Regions from separate parts of the Paenibacillus sp. FSL L8-0641 genome, predicted to be linked through region 1. Evidence: riboswitches for the same ligand, from Rfam matches in the RefSeq annotation. Region 1 holds a riboswitch; each other region holds the start of a gene.
The links. Region 1 has a riboswitch for cobalamin ahead of cobJ (precorrin-3B C(17)-methyltransferase). Riboswitches for the same ligand answer to the same signal wherever they lie in the genome.
Positions count from the first base shown of each region.

Region 2: another riboswitch for cobalamin. It lies ahead of MKY16_RS07040 (ABC transporter substrate-binding protein); the one in region 1 lies ahead of cobJ (precorrin-3B C(17)-methyltransferase).
Region 3: another riboswitch for cobalamin. It lies ahead of MKY16_RS24315 (ABC transporter substrate-binding protein); the one in region 1 lies ahead of cobJ (precorrin-3B C(17)-methyltransferase).

Region 1 is NZ_JBBOUW010000001.1:5,143,687-5,149,935, reverse strand. It holds gene MKY16_RS23235 (GerAB/ArcD/ProY family transporter) at 1-1,073, shown strand, start outside; gene MKY16_RS23230 (uroporphyrinogen-III synthase) at 1,175-2,026, shown strand; gene MKY16_RS23225 (LOG family protein) at 2,233-2,787, shown strand; cobalamin riboswitch at 2,845-3,030, shown strand; gene cobJ (precorrin-3B C(17)-methyltransferase) at 3,342-5,138, shown strand; gene MKY16_RS23215 (sirohydrochlorin chelatase) at 5,231-6,249, shown strand, end outside.
Region 2 is NZ_JBBOUW010000001.1:1,573,852-1,580,100, forward strand. It holds gene cobD (threonine-phosphate decarboxylase CobD) at 52-1,155, shown strand; gene cbiB (adenosylcobinamide-phosphate synthase CbiB) at 1,145-2,116, shown strand; gene MKY16_RS07035 (histidine phosphatase family protein) at 2,166-2,918, shown strand; cobalamin riboswitch at 3,041-3,232, shown strand; gene MKY16_RS07040 (ABC transporter substrate-binding protein) at 3,440-4,447, shown strand; gene MKY16_RS07045 (FecCD family ABC transporter permease) at 4,444-5,490, shown strand; gene MKY16_RS07050 (ABC transporter ATP-binding protein) at 5,487-6,249, shown strand, end outside.
Region 3 is NZ_JBBOUW010000001.1:5,381,512-5,387,760, forward strand. It holds gene MKY16_RS24300 (ATP-binding cassette domain-containing protein) at 1-697, opposite strand, end outside; gene MKY16_RS24305 (ABC transporter permease) at 697-1,512, opposite strand; gene nikB (nickel ABC transporter permease) at 1,527-2,456, opposite strand; gene MKY16_RS24315 (ABC transporter substrate-binding protein) at 2,472-4,052, opposite strand; cobalamin riboswitch at 4,270-4,467, opposite strand; gene MKY16_RS24320 (nucleobase:cation symporter-2 family protein) at 5,225-6,249, opposite strand, start outside.

The DNA of each region.
Region 1 (6,249 bases):
AGGCAGCGGATCACGCGAATCAGCATGCTTACTGGACCTGTATAATTGCGGCTATCGTGCTATGCTTGCCGATCTGGGCGATGTTGAAACTCAAACGCCGGTTCCCTGATCAGGATCTGATGCAGGCGATGGTGAGCTCTCACCCTGTGCTGGGCCGTGTGCTGCTTGCATTCTACCTTATTTTATTCCTGATCATCTTTGCGCGGGATTTGAGGATTATTACGGATCTGGTGGAAGTGGTGCTTTTGCCACTGACTCCGATTGTGGTCACTTCTCTTATTGTGCTGTTGACTCTGGTATTTATGGCTAAAGGCGGAATAAGCACCATCGTGAATATGACCGAGATTTTTTTGCCGATGTTGATTGTGACGCTGTTGACCATGCCGCTTTTTTTTGGGCGTAATATGGATTTTTCGATGCTGAGACCCTACTTACATCCAGAAGTAGAGGGAGTGATTAAGGGCAGCTGGCGCATGCTGGGATATATGGCTGATATCCTGATGGTTCCCTTTGTGATTTCTGGGAAGAGCTATAATGGGCGTAGTGCGTGGTATGGGCATTTGCTCGGAACCGCATTCCTGACCATGCTGGTGTTGCTGTCGGAGTTGGTTATTGGTGTTCCTATCTTTTCACGGCTGTTTTATCCATCATATGAATTAGTGCGTCAATTGCAGCTGACGGACTTTCTAGATCGGTTCGACTTGTTCGTGGCGGCACTGACCGTACCGACCTTTCTTACGAAGATTGGAGTTGATCTGTATGTTACCAGTTTGGCAGTAAAGCGTATGTTTGCCCAAGCCTGGGGAAGTCTGATGGTTTGGCCCGTAGGTTTGTTAGGTTATGTCTGTTCGTTTATGCTGTTCTCCAACATCGTGCAAGTTTTTGATTTCAGCCGGGAGTGGACCGCGGTGATGATCATTTTTTTTGTACTTATGCCCTTGGTACTATGGATGTTGCTCCGACCCAAATCTAAAGGGAAAGGCGGAGATGATAAGGCATCTAACGGAGAGCGGGATAGCAGTAGTCAGCTAGAAAGCCGGCAGGGAGACAGAACAGGACACACCCACTTATAAGATTCCTGTATTTATCGAAAAAGTAATTCTTATTTGTCTTTTACCCCTCTGATTGTATACTTGGTAGAAAGAAATACGACTTCTACTAGGGAGGAAACAGAATGGCACAACGCATGGCAGGTAAGAGAGTCGCTCTTGCTGGTCCCCGTAAAGCAGACGAAATGGCGCTGCTAGTTGTGAAGATGGGAGGGGAGCCAGTACATCGTCCGGCCCAGGGCACTGTTTTTCTAGATGATATCGAGCTGCGCAACGCTGTTGTATCGTGGGTAAAGAACCCTCCGGACTGGTACATCTTCACGACAGGCATGGGGCTGGATGCCCTGTTCGATATGGCAGAGGATATGGGCGTGGCTGAGCAGATTATAGAGTTGCTGCAATCCTCCAACATTGCAGCGCGGGGCTACAAGACGGTCAATGGACTCAAAAAGCGTGGCTTTACGCCAGCAGTACGAGACGAGGACGGAAGTTTGATCGGATTGACAGGAGCTTTCGCCCCATACGATCTGAAGGGGAAGGAAGTGCTGTTGCAACTGCATGGCGATCCAGCCCCACGGTTGGTAAAATGGCTGGACGAGCAGGGGGCAGTGACCCGCCAGGTACTCCCTTATAAGCATATTCCACCTGAGGAAGCAAAATTGCAGGCGTTACTGGAAGATGTTATCCAGCGTAACGTTGATGCCGTTACGTTCACGAGTGGTCCGCAAATTCGATTTTTAGCTCAATATGCGAGAGAGCAAAATCGAATCGAGGATTTACTGGAAGCTTTCCGTGAGGATGTGATTGCTGTATCCGTAGGGAAGGTGACTGCACAGTCCATTGTGGAAGAAGGGATTGATCGAGTCGTGTTTCCAACCGAAGAACGCATGGGCGCGATGATGGTGGAGCTGGGCAAATATTTTGAACATAACGATTCGGTGCATGGCTGTGGTCTGAAGATCGTGAATGGTCATTGAAATGAGTTATAAAATGATAGTGCTGTAAGCAGAAAATGAACTTATATTTACTAATCCAGAGTAAAATAAAGATAAGGGCCTACGAGGTCTTTATCTTTTTTTGTTGGACATGCATCGATAAAGTTTTTTGTTATAGCGAAAATATTTGTCTAATATAATGAATAAGTTTCGATGCATGATACTTGAGGACAGGAGCTGAGACGTTAATGAATTCTATTTGCGTATTTGCCGGGTCCAGACCTGGACATTCATCGGTATATGTTGAGGCGGCAGGCAAGCTGGGGGAAGCCATGGCTCGCCATCATATCCGTCTGATCTATGGTGGCTCTAGCAGGGGGTTGATGGGAGAGGTGGCGGATGGACTGCTGGCGGGTGACGGTCAGGTCACCGGTATTATGCCCACCCTGTTATTCGATGCAGAGATCGTACATCGGGGAGTTACCGAGTTTATTGAGGTAGCAAGCATGCATGAGCGTAAAGCGGCAATGAGCGAGATGGCCGATGCTTTTATTGCCCTTCCGGGTGGTTTGGGAACCTTTGAGGAGCTGTTCGAGGTATTGTGCTGGGCGCAAATTGGCATTCATCGCAAGCCTATTGGGCTGCTGAATGTAAATGGATATTTTGACCCGTTGATAGAAATGGTACGTCATAGCGTTCAGGAAGGGTTTACCGGAGCTGATCATCCAGCGCTACTGAGTATCTCTGCGGACCCGGACGAATTGCTACATATGTTAAAAAAGAAAGCAGAGAACTTAAAATAAAGCGTTTTTCGTGCTTGCACAACTGATTGAGGCAAGGTTATGATAAGACCCATAATCAAATAGCGGACAGACAAGGTGCCTTTGCGGTTGAGCAAAGGGTAACAGGGAATCGGGTGCAAATCCCGAGCGGTCCCGCCACTGTAAGGAAGAGGATTTTTTTAATTGGTCACTCGTGAAAAACGGGGAAGACGAAAGAATCCGTTGATGCCAAGCCAGGAGACCTACCTTGATCTGTATGCACCGTTAACCTTCGCGGAGAGGATGGGTGTACGAAATCAGGAAATCAGGCACACGTTGCTTTTTCCATGTTGGCTAGAGGTTTGCGTGGATATGAACGTGCAGCAGCGTTTGAAGCGTAAACAGACAGATGGAAAACAACGGCAGGCTGGAGGAAGACAAATCGTGTCTTCTTACGCTGTTTGTTCGTCTGATGAGAGATACGTACATAGAAACCCCATCCGGGTAGGATGGGGCTTTTTTGAGTTACAGGATGTCCAAAAATCATTGGAATAGATAGCATAGCTGCCCTGAAAAGGATGAATAGGAGGAGCACGATGAGCCCATTAGGAAAATTGCTGGTGATTGGATTTGGACCAGGAGATATGGAACATATCACAAAACGGGCGCTGGATGCGCTGGCCGAAAGTGAGGTCATTATCGGCTACAATACCTACGTTGATTTGATCCGTCCGTTGTTGAACGGACAGGAGATTGTACGCACAGGGATGACAGAGGAAGTGAGCCGTGCGCAGGAGGCGGTTCGCCAAGCAGAGATGGGCAAGAAGGTAGCTGTCATTTCCAGTGGAGATGCAGGAGTCTATGGTATGGCAGGGCTGGTGTACGAAGTGCTGATGCAAAAAGGCTGGCGACGCGAGGGCGGGGTTGAGGTAGAAGTCGTACCGGGGATCTCGGCTATTCAGTCCTGTGCTTCACTGTTGGGGGCGCCAGTGATGCATGATGCGTGCACGATTAGTCTGAGTGATCATCTGACCCCGTGGGAAACGATCGTAAAGCGTGTAGAAGCTGCGGCTTCGGCTGATTTTGTGATTGCATTATACAACCCGCGCAGTGGTCGGCGTACCCGCCAGATTGTGGAGACGCAGTCCATTTTGCTTCGTTACCGCGATCCGCAAACTCCGGTTGGGCTAGTGAAGAGCGCTTATCGTGAACGTCAGCAAGTTATTGTAACGACGCTGGAAGATATGCTGAACCATGACATCGGGATGCTGACGACTGTAATCATCGGCAATTCCTCGACGACGGTGTATGACGGTTTGATCGTGACTCCGCGCGGATATCAGCGCAAATACACGCTGGATGCGACCGAGCAGGCGCTCAAGCCACATCAGCGGCTCCGCACGGAAGCGGAGCCGTGGTCGCTGGGCGCGCAAGAGGATACACCGCAGGCAGGCGCAGCCCCCACTACGCCCGCTGGACCCTCCGCGAGCGGCGCTGCGGTTGCCACGCAGGCACGCCCGCAAGCGATGGCTGCCGTGCAGGCAACGACTGCTGTGCAAACCGGCGTAGCCCCGGCATCGCTGGCGGCAGAGGCGCTAAGCCGCCTCGCTATCGGCGGTAAGCTGCCTGGCGAAGCCAACGCTCGCTGGAGCGGGCAAGCGCCTGCCGCCAAGAGCACCGCCGGAACGTCAGCGGTGGCCGGAGCAGGGGCCGCGGCCGGGATGGCGACAGGCGGCTTTGGCAAGCCTGCGCTATTTGAGGTGGGCGTTTCCCCGGGTGTGGGAAACAAGAAGTTCACCGCTCGTCAGATGGCGCTGCTCGCCGAGGTAGCGGGTGATGATGGCGAGCTGGAATACACGCCGGATCATCAGATCGTGCTGCGCGTGCCGTGTGCAGACCCCGAGGAACTGGTCGGGCGGCTGCGGGATGAACGATTCATTGTCATGCCGATTGGCGATGTGTTTAAGGTAAAGGCGTGCGACTTCTGCAATATGGAGAAGGATGACGCTGTGCCTGTGGCTGAGCATTTACAGGTTGTACTTGGCGGATTACAGGCACCCAAGGAAACGAGCATTGCTTTGAACGGATGCGGTATGGCCTGCTATGGAGCCGTACTGGAGGATATCGGAATCGTCTATCGCAAGGGTGGGTACGATCTCTTCCTCGGTGGCAAAAAATTCGGCCGCAATGCTCATGCCGCTCAGCCTGTAGCGGAAGGAATTCCGGGTGATCAGATTACGGACATCGTGGAGCATGTCATCGCTGAATATAAGGAAAAAGGACATCCGAATGAGCGCTTTCATAAATTTTTTAAGCGTGTAGGTGTCGTTGCGGGGTTCCGGCATGAAGATGCACCAGTAACGGTAGAAGTGAATGCGGTTTGTGGTGATTAATGGACTGAAGGCCTGATGAACGGGATACAAGCATATATATAAAATAGGGCGTCATGCAGGCTATCCCTATTAAAGAGGAGGAAACAACAGCAGTGGATGCAATATTGTTGGTTGGACATGGAAGTCGGGACCCGGAGGGGAACCAGGAACTGCTGGAATTTGCACAGGCAGTGGCAGATCGGGTACCGGATATGTGCGTGGAAACCTGTTTCTTGGAGCTGGCACGTCCCAGCATTGCTGATGGGATGCAAACTTGTGTGGAGAAAGGGGCGACGCGTGTCGTTCTTATTCCGATTATTTTGTTCGCAGCGGTACATGCCAAAATTGATATTCCGATGGCTATTGACCGGGCAAAGGCGAAATATCCGCAGGTGGAATTTGTATACGGACGTCCGATTGGTGTTCACGAGAAAATCGTCAGCATTCTGCTAAGCCGCTTGAAAGAGGCCCAGCCGGTTGCAGTTCCAGCGGGGATGATTAGCGCTGTCGAGGCATCTGTCGAGGTACCTGACGAGGAAACGGCGGTACTTGTATTAGGACGCGGAAGTAGCGATCCAGATGCGAACAGTGACTTTTTCAAAATCACCCGTATGCTGTGGGAGAAGCTTTCTTATACATGGGTAGAGAGCAGCTTTATCGGTGTGACGCAGCCTTCCTTTCCCGATGGATTGGAGCGTTGTGTACGATTGGGGGCCAAAAAGATTATCGTGCTTCCCTATTTTCTGTTCACGGGTGTGCTGATTAAACGCATCGGAGAAATGACCCAGGAATTTGCCGAGGCTCACCCTGCATTACAAGTGGAGATGGGCGGATATTTTGGTTTCCATCCCCAATTGGTTGAACTGGTGCTGGAGCGAGCTAAGGAAGGTTTGTTCGGCAAGGTTACGGCCAATTGTGATAACTGCCAGTTCCGTCTGGAGGCGCAGGAGCACCACCATCATCACCACCATCATCACCACGATCATGACCACGATCATGACCATGACCACGATCATCATCATGAACATGAACATCACCACCATCATGCACATGAGCACGACCATCATGATCACCATACACACAGCCACGATCACACTCATGAGCATGTCCATGCTCACAGCCATGATGACCA
Region 2 (6,249 bases), 3.6 Mb from region 1:
GCCTCATAATGGAGCTAAATGATTGGAAACGGGCGGAAAGGATGAGAGGCAATGATAGAGGTTTACGGTCATGGCGGGGACAGGGAAACAGCTGCGGCGACATTTGGCGGGACTGCTGCTGATTTTGTAGATTTTAGTGCAAATATTAATCCGCTTGGTCCACCGCCTGAGGTGCTTGAGGCGCTGCAACACCCATTTGACACTGTGATTCGCTATCCAGACCCTGGGCATCGGAATTTTAAAAATATGCTCGCACGGCGACTGCATGTTCCACCGGAGTCGTTAAGTATCGGAAACGGAGCGGCTGAGAGCATGGCGCTCTTGTTATTGGGACTAGCTCCTAAGCGTGTGGGTACAGTGGAGCCGTGTTTTTCGGAATATGCCGAGCTGGCTGGCAAATTCGGAGCCGAGGTCAACCGGGTGTATGGGAAGGCCTCGCTTCAATGGAAGGCGGACGTGGAGGACATCCTTCAGCTCATGGAGCAGGTAGATGTTTTGTTCCTCGGGCAGCCGAATAATCCAAATGGCGTCCAATATAGTGAGCAGGAGCTGTGCGAGCTGGCAGAGGCGGCTGGCACAACGGGTACTGTGCTGGTGGTGGATGAAGCATTCATTGATTTTATTCCGCTGGAACGGCGAATCTCACTGCTGCCTGTGCTGGATCGCTATCCTCATGTGATTTTGATCCGGTCAATGACCAAATTTTATGCCATTCCTGGCCTACGATTGGGTTATGCGATTGCTCATCCGGACTATATCCGGCGAATGACGGCCAAACAGGTGACCTGGAGTGTGAATGGGTTAGCGTTGCTGGCTGGGGAGGCATGTCTGAAAAGTGGGCAAGCATATGAGCGCCGAACACAGGAGCTGATTGCTGCGGAGCGCAACCGTCTGTTGACCGGCTTGGCGGAATGGGGCTGCGGTGTCGTTCCCGGCGAAGCCAATTACGTGCTGGCAAGGGCGCCGGGTACGTGGAGCGCATCAGCTATTCAGCAGGCGCTTGGACAACGCGGAATCCTTATACGTAGCTGTGCTATGTATCCGGGACTGACGACGAGCCATTTTCGGATTGCAGTCAAGGATGCAGAAGCCAATAACAGGCTGCTATCTGTATTGGGTGAAGTGCTGGAGGAGGAGGAGCGGCGTGACAGTTAGCTTGATTATCCTGGCAGCCTATCTATTGGACAGGCTGATCGGTGACCCGAGGTGGTTGCCGCATCCAGTCATCGGTATGGGACATGCCATTTCAGCATTGGAAAAAGTGATTCGCTGCCAGGTCCGAAGTGACCGAGGGCTGAAACGTGCAGGTATACTGCTTCCACTCATTGTGGCGGGAGGCTCCTTTGCGCTCGCCTGGGCGCTGTTGCAATTGCTTGCCTGGATTCATCCGTGGTTATCTGTCGGCGCAGAAATAGTGCTGATTGCGACCACGATTGCTTCCAAAGGACTAAAGGATGCAGGAATGGCAGTCTACCGAGCGTTGCAGGCGGATGACCTGGCTGCGGCACGGCGGGAGCTGGGCATGATAGTCGGGCGGGATACGCAGCAACTTGATGAGCCTGAGATTGTACGCGGTACGGTTGAAACGGTCGCTGAAAATATCGTGGACGCGATTATTTCCCCGCTTTTTTATGCCTTGATCGGGGGAGCACCCTTGGCGCTGGCTTATCGTGCTGTGAATACGCTCGATTCCATGGTTGGCTACAAAAATGAAAAGTATCTGCATTTAGGCTGGGCTTCAGCACGTCTAGATGATGTGGCTAACTACATTCCAGCACGCCTGACAGCGGCAATGCTTGTGATAGCGGCGTGGATGTACAAACGAGATGCTGCAAGAAGCTGGCGCACAGTCAAGCGAGACGCTCGTCTGCACCCAAGTCCGAACAGTGGCTTCCCGGAATCGGCTGTTGCTGGTGCATTGGGGATTCGTCTTGGAGGATATAATGTGTATCATGGCGTGCGCTCCTTTCGTGCATACATGGGGGATTGGATACGACCGCTAGAGTCGAAAGATATACGGCATACGATCCAGCTGATGTTCGCCGTGTCCAGTATGTTTGTAGGATTGTGTTTGTTAGGAGCCGCAGGTTGTTTTGCCTTGGGATGGGTGCGGTGAGGGTGAGGAGTGACACACTGAATAATGATCGAGCAGGAAGTGACATTTCTTGAAACAAGATATAGCAGCAAAAAGGACAGTAGAATACGCACAAAGACCGAACTCACAGGAGGATAAGGTGCCGTATGATGCTAAAGAAGATCTGCATTGGGATATGGAGCTCGTGTTAGTTCGTCACGGCACAACCTTATGGAACAAGGAACGTCGATATCTGGGACACTCCGACTTAGGTTTGCTACCGGGGGCAGAGCAGGAATTAAAGCCTTTGCAGGAAAAATTGCAAGGTCAGTCCTTTGCTCGAATCTATTGCAGCGACTTAATGCGATGTCGCCAGACCTTGCAGATCATTGTGCCGGAATCAGAGTTGACGTCTGGGCGTTCCCTATCTACTATGCCTCCTATGATGGAACCATGTCTGCGAGAGCTTCATTTTGGCGAGTGGGATGGAAAAACGTATGACATGCTCAAGGATGTGTCGTTGTATCGGGCTTGGATTGATGAGCCGCAACGGATCACCCCACCTGGTGGAGAGTCTTGGACAGATTTTGTAAATCGTCTGCGCAAATTTCTTGACTCTCTGTATGAATGGCGTGTTGCTATGGAAGTTCAACCCATGGATTTGACTGCTACGTCGCCCTCTGTTTTGGTCGTTACGCATGGTGGCGTAATTCGTCAGCTAGCTTGCATGCTGATACCGGGCCATGATTTTTGGAGTCTGAATCCGAAGCCGGGAGAAGCATTAAGGATTCAATTGAGGCTGGCAGGACCGCACAATTACATAGCGGAAATGCTTCCTCATTAGGTTAGACACCAGCGGATAAAGAGGCTGTTTGGGTTGTAAGCCGCCTCATTTTAACCTATAATCATCAAGTAAAAGAACGGCTTGACTACCACTACATCAAATATCCAGCAGACGAGGTCGGCGCAGCGTGATGAAACTATGGTTTCCCTCCCTGCGCTGTTAAAAGGGAAGTCGGTGTGAATCCGGCGCGGTCCCGCCACTGTAAATGGAAACATGCCCGTTAGTCCTCTTTATATGTTACTAAGCATATGAAAGAATTTCAGGACATGTATTTTACCATAAGTCAGGATACCTGCCCGTCCGCCTGTCACCATAATCCTTCGAGGAAAGGATGACGTGTTCGCAGTGACTGTCCATGCGGAAAGAAGCTGCCGCCTGCGCACGATCTGCGCTAACGTGACCCCTGTGTCCTGATATGAGGATGCGGGGGTTTTTGATAGGAAAAGAAGGCTAGATTTAGAAGATATCTGATGATGTTCAAGTAACGCTCTTAACGATTTATTTATGAAGGGGTGCAAATCATGGCAGGAAAAAAAATAAAGGTGTGGACAACAGGTCTATTGGCTCTGATTTTGGCAGTTGTGCTGAGTGCATGTGGCGCTAATGGAAAAAATGCAGAAAATAAAGAGGGTCAGGCTTCTTCACAGCAGCCGGGACAGGCAGTAAACGCACAAGAGCCTCCGGGCAAAACGGTTTACCCGCTCACAGTTAAAGATGCAACAGGACAGGAATTTACATTCAAAAAAGCGCCGGATAAAATCGTTTCCGTCTCCCCGGCAGAAACCGAGGCGTTGTTCGCCATTGGGCTGGATAAGGAAATTGTCGGCGTCTCCGACTACTCTGATTACCCGGAAGCAGCTACGAAAAAGCCTAAAGTGGGCGGTATTATGAAACCGAACGAAGAGGCGATCATTGCTGCGAACCCGGAAGTCGTTTTTGCAGGGATATCACTTAGTGAACAGGCTACGACCAAGCTGCGCGACATGGGAATTATGATTTTTAAAACGGAACCGAAGACAGTGGAAGATGTCATGGCTAACATCGAATTGTATGGGAAAATCACCGATCATCAGAGAGAAGCAAGAGCGGTGACTGACAAGATGAGAGCAGATGTAGCAGAAGTAAAAGAAGGAATTAAAAATATCGGTAAAGGGCAGAAGCTGCGGGTATACGTCGAGTTTTCACCAGGCTGGACAGTGGGTAAAGGCGAGTTTATGGACGAGCTGATTACGTTGGCGGGCGGCGAAAATGTAGGTGCCACGCAGAAGGGGTGGTACCAAATCAGTGAGGAAAATATTATTGCTGCGAACCCTGACGTGATTTTGTACAGCAAAAGTGTCAAGGACGACAAAACGGGCCAGACGCTCGGTGATATCATTAAAGCTCGCAGTGGATGGGATCAAATATCGGCTGTTCGCCACAACCGGGTATTTGCCGTGGATGATAATTTGATCAGTCGTCCGGGTCCACGCGTAACGGAAGGTCTCAAGGAAGTGGCCAAGGGCGTGTATCCTGAAATTTTCAAATGAACCGTAAACTGATCGGCTTTGGAGGGACAGGTCTTGTCCTGCTGTTGCTGACGCTGCTGCTCTGTCTTGGCATCGGCTCGGCCAAGCTTCCGGTCAGCCAAATCACGGGCATTCTGGTTAACCACCTACCGTGGTTAGGCGATACGTTTACACCGGATTGGAATACATCCTCGGAGCAGATTATTTTGAAGGTCAGATTGCCACGAGTGTTACTGGGAATGTTGGTAGGAGCAGCGCTGGCGCTGGCGGGAGCCGGATTTCAGGGTGTGCTGCGTAATCCTTTGGCTGATCCGTATACACTGGGGGTATCCTCGGGGGCTTCGGTAGGAGCGGCAGTACTGATTTATTGGGGCCTTCAATTTTCATTTGTTGGCATATGGACGCTGCCGCTAGTGGCATTTACGACCGGAATGCTTACGCTGTGGATGGTGCTGACGTTGGCACGGGAAGGTGGGAAAATTCCGACACAAAGTCTCATTTTGTCGGGTGTGGTGATGCAATCCTTTCTGGGAGCGGTTGTTTCCTTTCTGACAGCCATGTCGAAGGAGACGGTCAATGAAATATTGTACTGGACGATGGGAAGTCTTAGTCTGCGCGGTTGGTCATATACAGGAATCCTTTTACCTTATGTGGTCATAGGGCTGGTATTTCTATGGAACCGGGCACGTGTGCTGAATATTTTGGCTTTGGGTGAACGTCAGGCGGCGCACATGGGAGTTCATGTAGATGCGACGAAGCTATCTGTTCTGATTATTTCCACGCTGCTGACAGCAGCCGCTGTCTCGGTGTGTGGCGTGATTGGCTTTGTTGGACTCGTTGTACCGCATATCATTCGTCTGGTGACAGGTCCTGATTACCGTATGATTGTTCCATTATCTGCGCTCGGCGGAGCTGTTTTTATGGCTTGGGCAGATACGGCGGCTCGCACATTGTTAGCCCCCACAGAAATTCCTCTGGGCGTGATGACGGCCTTTGTTGGGGCACCGTTCTTCGCATATCTTCTGTACCGAAACAAGAAGCTGCGCAGGGGGGGACTGCTGTGACAGAACAAAGTGAATCACAGAAGGTGCGTGATCGGGCATTAGAGGTAGTGGGTCTGACACGTGCCTATGGAGAGTTCCATGCTTTAAAAAATATAAGCTGGAGCGTCGACGAAGGAACTTGGTGGGGGATTATTGGTCCGAACGGCAGTGGAAAATCGACCTTGTTGCATTTGCTTTCCGGTGTAGATCAGCCAACTTCGGGAAACGTTCATATCTATGGCAAAAAGGTCGGTAGCTACAGCAGGAAAGAGCTTTCCCGACTCATAGCCGTACTCCAACAGGAAGGGCTTCCTCCAGTGGGATACACCGTCAGGGAAGTCGTAGAAATGGGACGTTTTCCCCATCAGGACTGGTTAGGCAGGGAAAAGGGTGTTGATGTGGAGGCGATCACGGATCGCGTGCTGGAGCGATTGGGTCTTGCCACGTTGGCGGACAGAGCATTGGACCGCTTGAGTGGGGGACAGCGACAGCGTGTAGCCTTGGCAAAAGTAATGGTGCAGGAGCCACGAATATTGCTGCTGGACGAGCCTACGACCTATCTGGACTTGCGCTATCAGCTTGAATTTATGGAACTGCTGGCAGATTGGCGCCAAGAAACGGGTGTGACGATCATTGCGGTCTTGCATGATCTTAATTTGACGGCCCAGTTTTGTGACGATTTGCTTGTACTCAAGGATGGAATGATTGAAGGATTAGGAGCTTCATCGAAGTTATTAACCGAGGATCGGATTCGACGTGTATACGGTGTTGAACCTGTGA
Region 3 (6,249 bases), 240 kb from region 1:
GCACCCTTTGACACATGCCTCCACTTAGTTCAAAAGGATATGACGACAAAGTATGCTCAGGATCTGCAAACCCTACCTTGCAGAGCAGAGAGCGCAAATAGGCCTCCCGCACTGGAGTAGCGCCTCCTCTGGCTATTTCTAAGACACGGCTCAGCATCTGCCGCATCCGTGGCAGCACGCCCAGTGGGTGGACTTGCTGCGGTGCATTGTGGGATAATGCAGCACCAGCGTGCTCCGGCTCCATCTGGTCATGCGGCATCCAACGCCGCCCGTGCAGTCTAAGCGTATCCATCAGCTGGGCGCGGACAGTCCGGATCGGGTTTAACCCGCTCAGCGATTGTTGAATGAGCAGGGCAATATCCTCTCGGCGCAGCCTTTGCCAGCGCCGTTCCTGGAACGGGAGAATGTCTTCCCCGTTATAGTAGATACGCCCATGCGTAACACCGATACCTGGCTCCAGCATGCCTGCGATTGCGTGAGCGGTCAGGCTCTTGCCGCATCCGCTCGGTCCAGTCAGGACCACAATCTCCCCTGAATATATGGAAAAGCTCACATCACGCAGCAGTGGTTTGCTCCCACTTCTGCTTGCTCCTACGCCTGTGCGGCAGATTTCCAAATGTTCCACGTGTAACAACGGTTTTCGACCTGCCACTTGTTCTATCGTATCCTTGCCCCCAAGGGCTGTTTGATCCTCCACTATTTGGCCGCCTCCTTTTCCGAAAAGCGGTCGCCCAAAAGCTGGCAGGCAAGTACGAATAGCATAATCGCCAAGCCTGGGAAAATCATGACATGCGGAGCCACCTGAAAATATGAGGTGGCATCATGCAGCATCACGCCCCACTCTGGCTTGGGCGGCTGTACCCCCAGTCCAAGAAAGGACAGCCCAGCGATCATCAGCACCACGCGTCCGATATCCCATACCGCATAAACCAACAATTGCGGCAACGCTTGTGGCAATACATAACGGCTCAGTATACGTACGTGTGAATTGCCGGATAAACGGGCATACCGAACGTAGTCCTCCTGACAAGCTTTTTGAACCAGACTACGGATATATCGGACATAGCCCGCCCACCGTACCGCAATAATCGCAAGGGTCATGTTAACAAAACCCGGACCCAAAATACCGACAATTGCCACTGTTAAAATAATATCAGGAAAAGCCAGTACCCCGTCGATTCCTCGCATAACCAGCTGGTCCACGCGTCCGCGCACATAACCAATAAGCAACCCTATAGGCAGACTGAAGCACAACGTAGCTACAGTAATCGCACATGCGATTAGCACGCTCATCCGAATCCCGTAAATTAGCCGTGATAGCACATCCCGGCCCAGATGATCCGTACCGAAAGGATATTTCCGGCTGGGTGGTGCCAGACGGTTCAAAAGGTCCACTTGGAGAGGATCATGAGGAGCGACCCATGGAGCCAATAACCCAAGCAGCACGATCAGACCAAACAGTACGCCTCCTGCCAGCAAGCTCCCTTGAAAGGAAAGCCGTATCTTTTTCATTTTCAGCTTCCTCCTTAACGCAAACGTAGCCTCGGATCTATCGCCGTCTGGACCACATCCACCAAACACTGAACTCCTACAATTAAAAATACGGCGAAAATAACATACCCCTGAATCACCGGATAATCTCGCTGTGTAATCGCATCTATAAAATACTTGCCCAACCCCGGCCATGAAAAAATGGTCTCTACAATCACATTACCTGCCAGCATAAATGATAGATTGGTACCTAGCAGTGTAATTATAGGCAGAACCGCATGCCTAAATATCTCAAAAAACAGGATATGCAAACGTGAAAAGCCTCGAGCCTTCGCTGCTTTCACAAAATTCCGGTCACCCAGCTCCAGCATTTGAGCGCGCAGTACGCGTGCTTGCACAGCTCCCAAACCTGCGCCAAGAGTCAGCGCTGGGAGCACTAGATGTGTCCAGTCCTCCCTTCCCATGGATGGGAGCCAGCCCAAGCGAACGGAGAATAGATAGATCAACAGAAAACCAAACCAAAAAGAGGGGATCGACGATCCCAGCAGGGCGAACAGCCTGCCCAGACGATCCAGTGGGCCGCTGATTTTTAGCGAGGCAGCTAGCCCCAGCCCCAGCGTAAGCACCGTCATGACGGCGAAGCCCGCAGCAGCTAGCTCCACAGTAGCAGGAAGTCTGTTCCACAGTTCGGCTAGCACCGACTCCTTGGATACATACGAAGTGCCCCAATGCCCTGTGAACACATCCCGCAGCCAGTTCACATATTGAATATGAAGCGGTTCGTTTAAGCCCAGTTCCTTTCGTAGCGTCGTCAACGCCTCCTCAGAGGCAGGGATATTATGCGCGGTGAGCAAAATGGTAGCAGGGTCTCCAGGGGCCAGCCGCATCAGTACAAAAGTCAGCGTGGACACCACGAATACAATGATAAGCAGCTGCGCCACACGTTCCAGTATAAAACGAATCATAGGATACGCAGCTCGTTATTCCGCAATATCGGATTGCGCTGTAATGTAGTAATACTCGATCGGATGCGGTGTAAACCCCCCCACCCCTTTTTTCACGCCAAACACATTATCAGGATGCACAATGAACGACTGTGGCAAATCCGTATTGATGATATCCAGCGCTTGTAGTGTCATGGCATTACGCTGCGCTGTATCCTTCGCCAGCTTCAAGCTGTTCAGAATACTCTCTAGCGGTTTGGAACTATAACGGCTTACATTGGCTTCGCTTTTCGAAGAATAAAACATGTCCATAAAATATTGCGGCTCTCCTGTATGAGCAGTAAGCATACTGTACATAGCAAAATCCCAATCGTTTTTGGTCAACGCCTCGTCGATATTTTCCACCTTGCGAATCTTGACCTGGATTCCCTCTTTCAGCAATTGGCTTTGGATGACCTCAGCCATAACAGAGAGCTCCGGACGCTGAGGGAAAGTCAGCAGCGTAACCTCGAACGGCTTGCCTTGCTTAGTCCATGTCCCTTGGGCGTCCTTCTGCCAGCCATCCTTCGTCAACAGTTGCTCTGCCGTTCCGTCCAGCGCTTTACGCTCAACTTTACCGAAGGGAAGAATGCTCGGGAACGGGCTGCTTGCCTCCGTACCGAAGTCCCTCATGACGGCGCTCACAATCGATGCGCGTGGAATCAGGCTGTCCACCACCTTACGGTTCGCCACATCCTTGAATACTGGCGATTCCATATTGTACACGATCATATGGGTGCGCAAGGACGGAGCTGACAGCACTTGCAGCTTGCCGTTCTTTTTCAGTACCTCTGCGTTATCAACCGGAATATCCGTCGCTACGTCCACCTCGCCGGATTGCAGCGCCATCAGGCGCGAATTCCCGTCCGTAATGAACTTCATCGTCGCTTCAGCCAGTCGTGCCTTCTCGCCCCAATATCCGTCATAACGCTCCACGACCAACGATTGGTCCTTGTTGAACGCTTTGATTTTAAAGGCGCCTGTCATCGCTGGGTAACTCTGTTCATCTTTCATCGATGCCACATCCAGTACAATCGTCGATGGATCAGCTAGATTAGACACCAACGCCGCATTCGGCTGGTTTGTCGTGATCTTCAAGGCCAGCGGGCCGCTTACATCAATGGACTTCACATTCAGTAAATCCTTCGCCAGATGGCTTTTCTCAATAGAGCGTAACAAAGACGCTTTTACACTTGCTGCACCCATACTTTTTCCATTATGAAAAGTGACTTTATCCTGCAAGCTGAACGTCCAAACTGTAGGGCTATCCTGCTTCCACTCCTTTGCCAGCCAAGCCACAGGCTCCAGCTTTTCATTCAAACGTACCAGTGTCTCACCTGCACCGGATCGCATCACATCCCAGCTATTATCTCCATGCGGGTCAACGCCTGACGGTTTCCATGTATACGCCATTACCAGCTTTTTATCTGTCGCTGTTTGTTGTGCTGACGCGTTTTCACCCTTGCCGGAGCTATCCGACGTCCTATTGCTGGCACATCCCGAAAGAGCCATAACTGCCAGCAGCAGCATCACTCCTGTACATATCAACCATGAACGCCTACTACGACTGCTTATCATTCGATGAATCCCCCTCTATCTTGTAAAATCGCATAAACCTAACGCAAAACGCGAAAAAAGCATTCCAGACCACTTAATTAGCAGTCAGAAATGCCTTCAATATAAAATGTCAGAACTCACCTCGAAGCCAACTCCAAAAACATAGAAGGGATCAGATCGGTTTCAGACATTCCGTATGCAGCACGCCTAACCACCTCCCCAGCATCCCGTGGGTCTGACAGTGATGTCAAAACAGGCAGGTCTCCTGACTCCAGGCGTATCTTTCAGGCCTTCCCGGTTCTTCACAATTCCAGTGGCTGTTCTGAAAGCTCCAGCAGTATCCTGCTGATGCCTGTATACAGTGGCGGGCCCGTGTCGGAATCAACCGAACTTCCCTTTTAAGTGAACATGCTCAACAACTATGTACATCGTCTCTACGAAACCCCATACATAGAGTTGTCCGGCTCACACCTGTTTTCTTCCTTTATTTCTTTTCATTACGATCTTATTTTGTTGTCACAGGCTTGTCAATAAAGGCTGCACAATAATTTAAATTTGAACGATAAGGTAGAAACAAGACATAACCTCCAATTGCGTGCACGCAATTGAAGTGTTAAAATTAGGTATAGAGTAAACCACCGTGTCCGTATACTAAAAAGAGTCTTCGCCGCGCCAACGGCAAAGACTCTTAGGACTTGAAAGGCTGTGGATCACCACCACGGCGCGCTGCATAACTAAATGTCAATGCAAACGAAACCCACCGTTAGGGGCCAACCTAATTACGCGGTGGGTTTTCGCTTGTTCCGAAATTTTCGACGTAGCCAGCGATAAAGTTTACGAATACTAAACGCCAGGCTTAGTAACGTAACCATCCAACGCAACACATCGTAGCACGACACAAGGTTGACCATCGGCTTCACCCCCTTTCGGGAAGCTGCACCGTGGTCCGAAAACATCCACCACTATTCAAAATCCATAAGGTAAATTATACCATGATATCGCCCGCTGCTCTAGCAAATTCTTCTAGTAAGTAAACTGGAAAACGCACCAAATTAGAGCTACCCATTTCATTCCGCAGTTTATCTATATATCCCCAGACAGCAAGGGGATCTACTATCTGGATAACCCCATGCCAAACAGCCGGAAAAGAGGCATACGTCCTCTCTCCGGCTATCTTTATTTATTTCTAATCATCAAACCTCCTGTGGAACCTCCTGAACCGTCACGCTTTTGACCGATTCCCCTTGTTTTCTCGTCAAAACGATGTTCAAGACAATCGCTGTAATCGAGCCCGAAACAATACCATTTTGCAACAACATTTTGGCAAAGCTCGGCAGCTGGTCGAACATTTGTGGCAGAACGGCAGAACCTAGGCCCACAGCAATACTGCATGCTGCGATCAGCAGATTGCTTTCCTTTCGCAGATCCACTTCTGACAAAATAGACATGCCTGATGCAGCGACCGAGCCAAACATGACGATCATCGCCCCGCCCAGCACAGCGTTAGGAATCACTGTCGTTAAAGCAGCCAGCTTAGGCAGCAAACCGAGAACAACCATGATACCGCCCGCAGCAAAAATAACGTTCCGTGATTTGACGCGTGTGAGCGAGATCAGACCCACATTTTGCGAGAAGGCTGTATAAGGAAACGCGTTAAAAATACCCCCAAGCATAATCGCAAGTCCTTCCGAACGGAGTCCATTGACGATCTGCTTTTGCTCTACCTTTTGATCAATCGCCTTGCCTACTGCCAGATAAACACCCGTAGACTCGACCATGCTGACAATATTGACGATAATCATCGTACAAACTGCCATAATGCTAAACTCTGGCTTACCAAAATAAAATGGCTGCGCAACACTCACCCATGACGCATCTGCCACGGGAGCAAAATGCACCATTCCCATCGCATAAGCAACCACCGTGCCTGCAAACAGACCGATGAGCACGGAAATCGAGCGCATAAAGCCCTTTGCCAACCGATTCACAAGCAGAATAACCAATAATGTAACCAGCGCCAGCAGCAAATTACGCGGCTGTCCAAAATCCGCGCTGCCCTGGCCCCCTGCTACATTGTTCATCGCCACCGGAATAAGGGATAGACCGATAATCGTAACAACCGAACCTGTAACCACCGTTGGGAAAAAACGTAGCAGCTTGCCATACAGTGGTGCCGCAAGCACCACGAATATACCAGACAAAATAATGGCTCCGTACG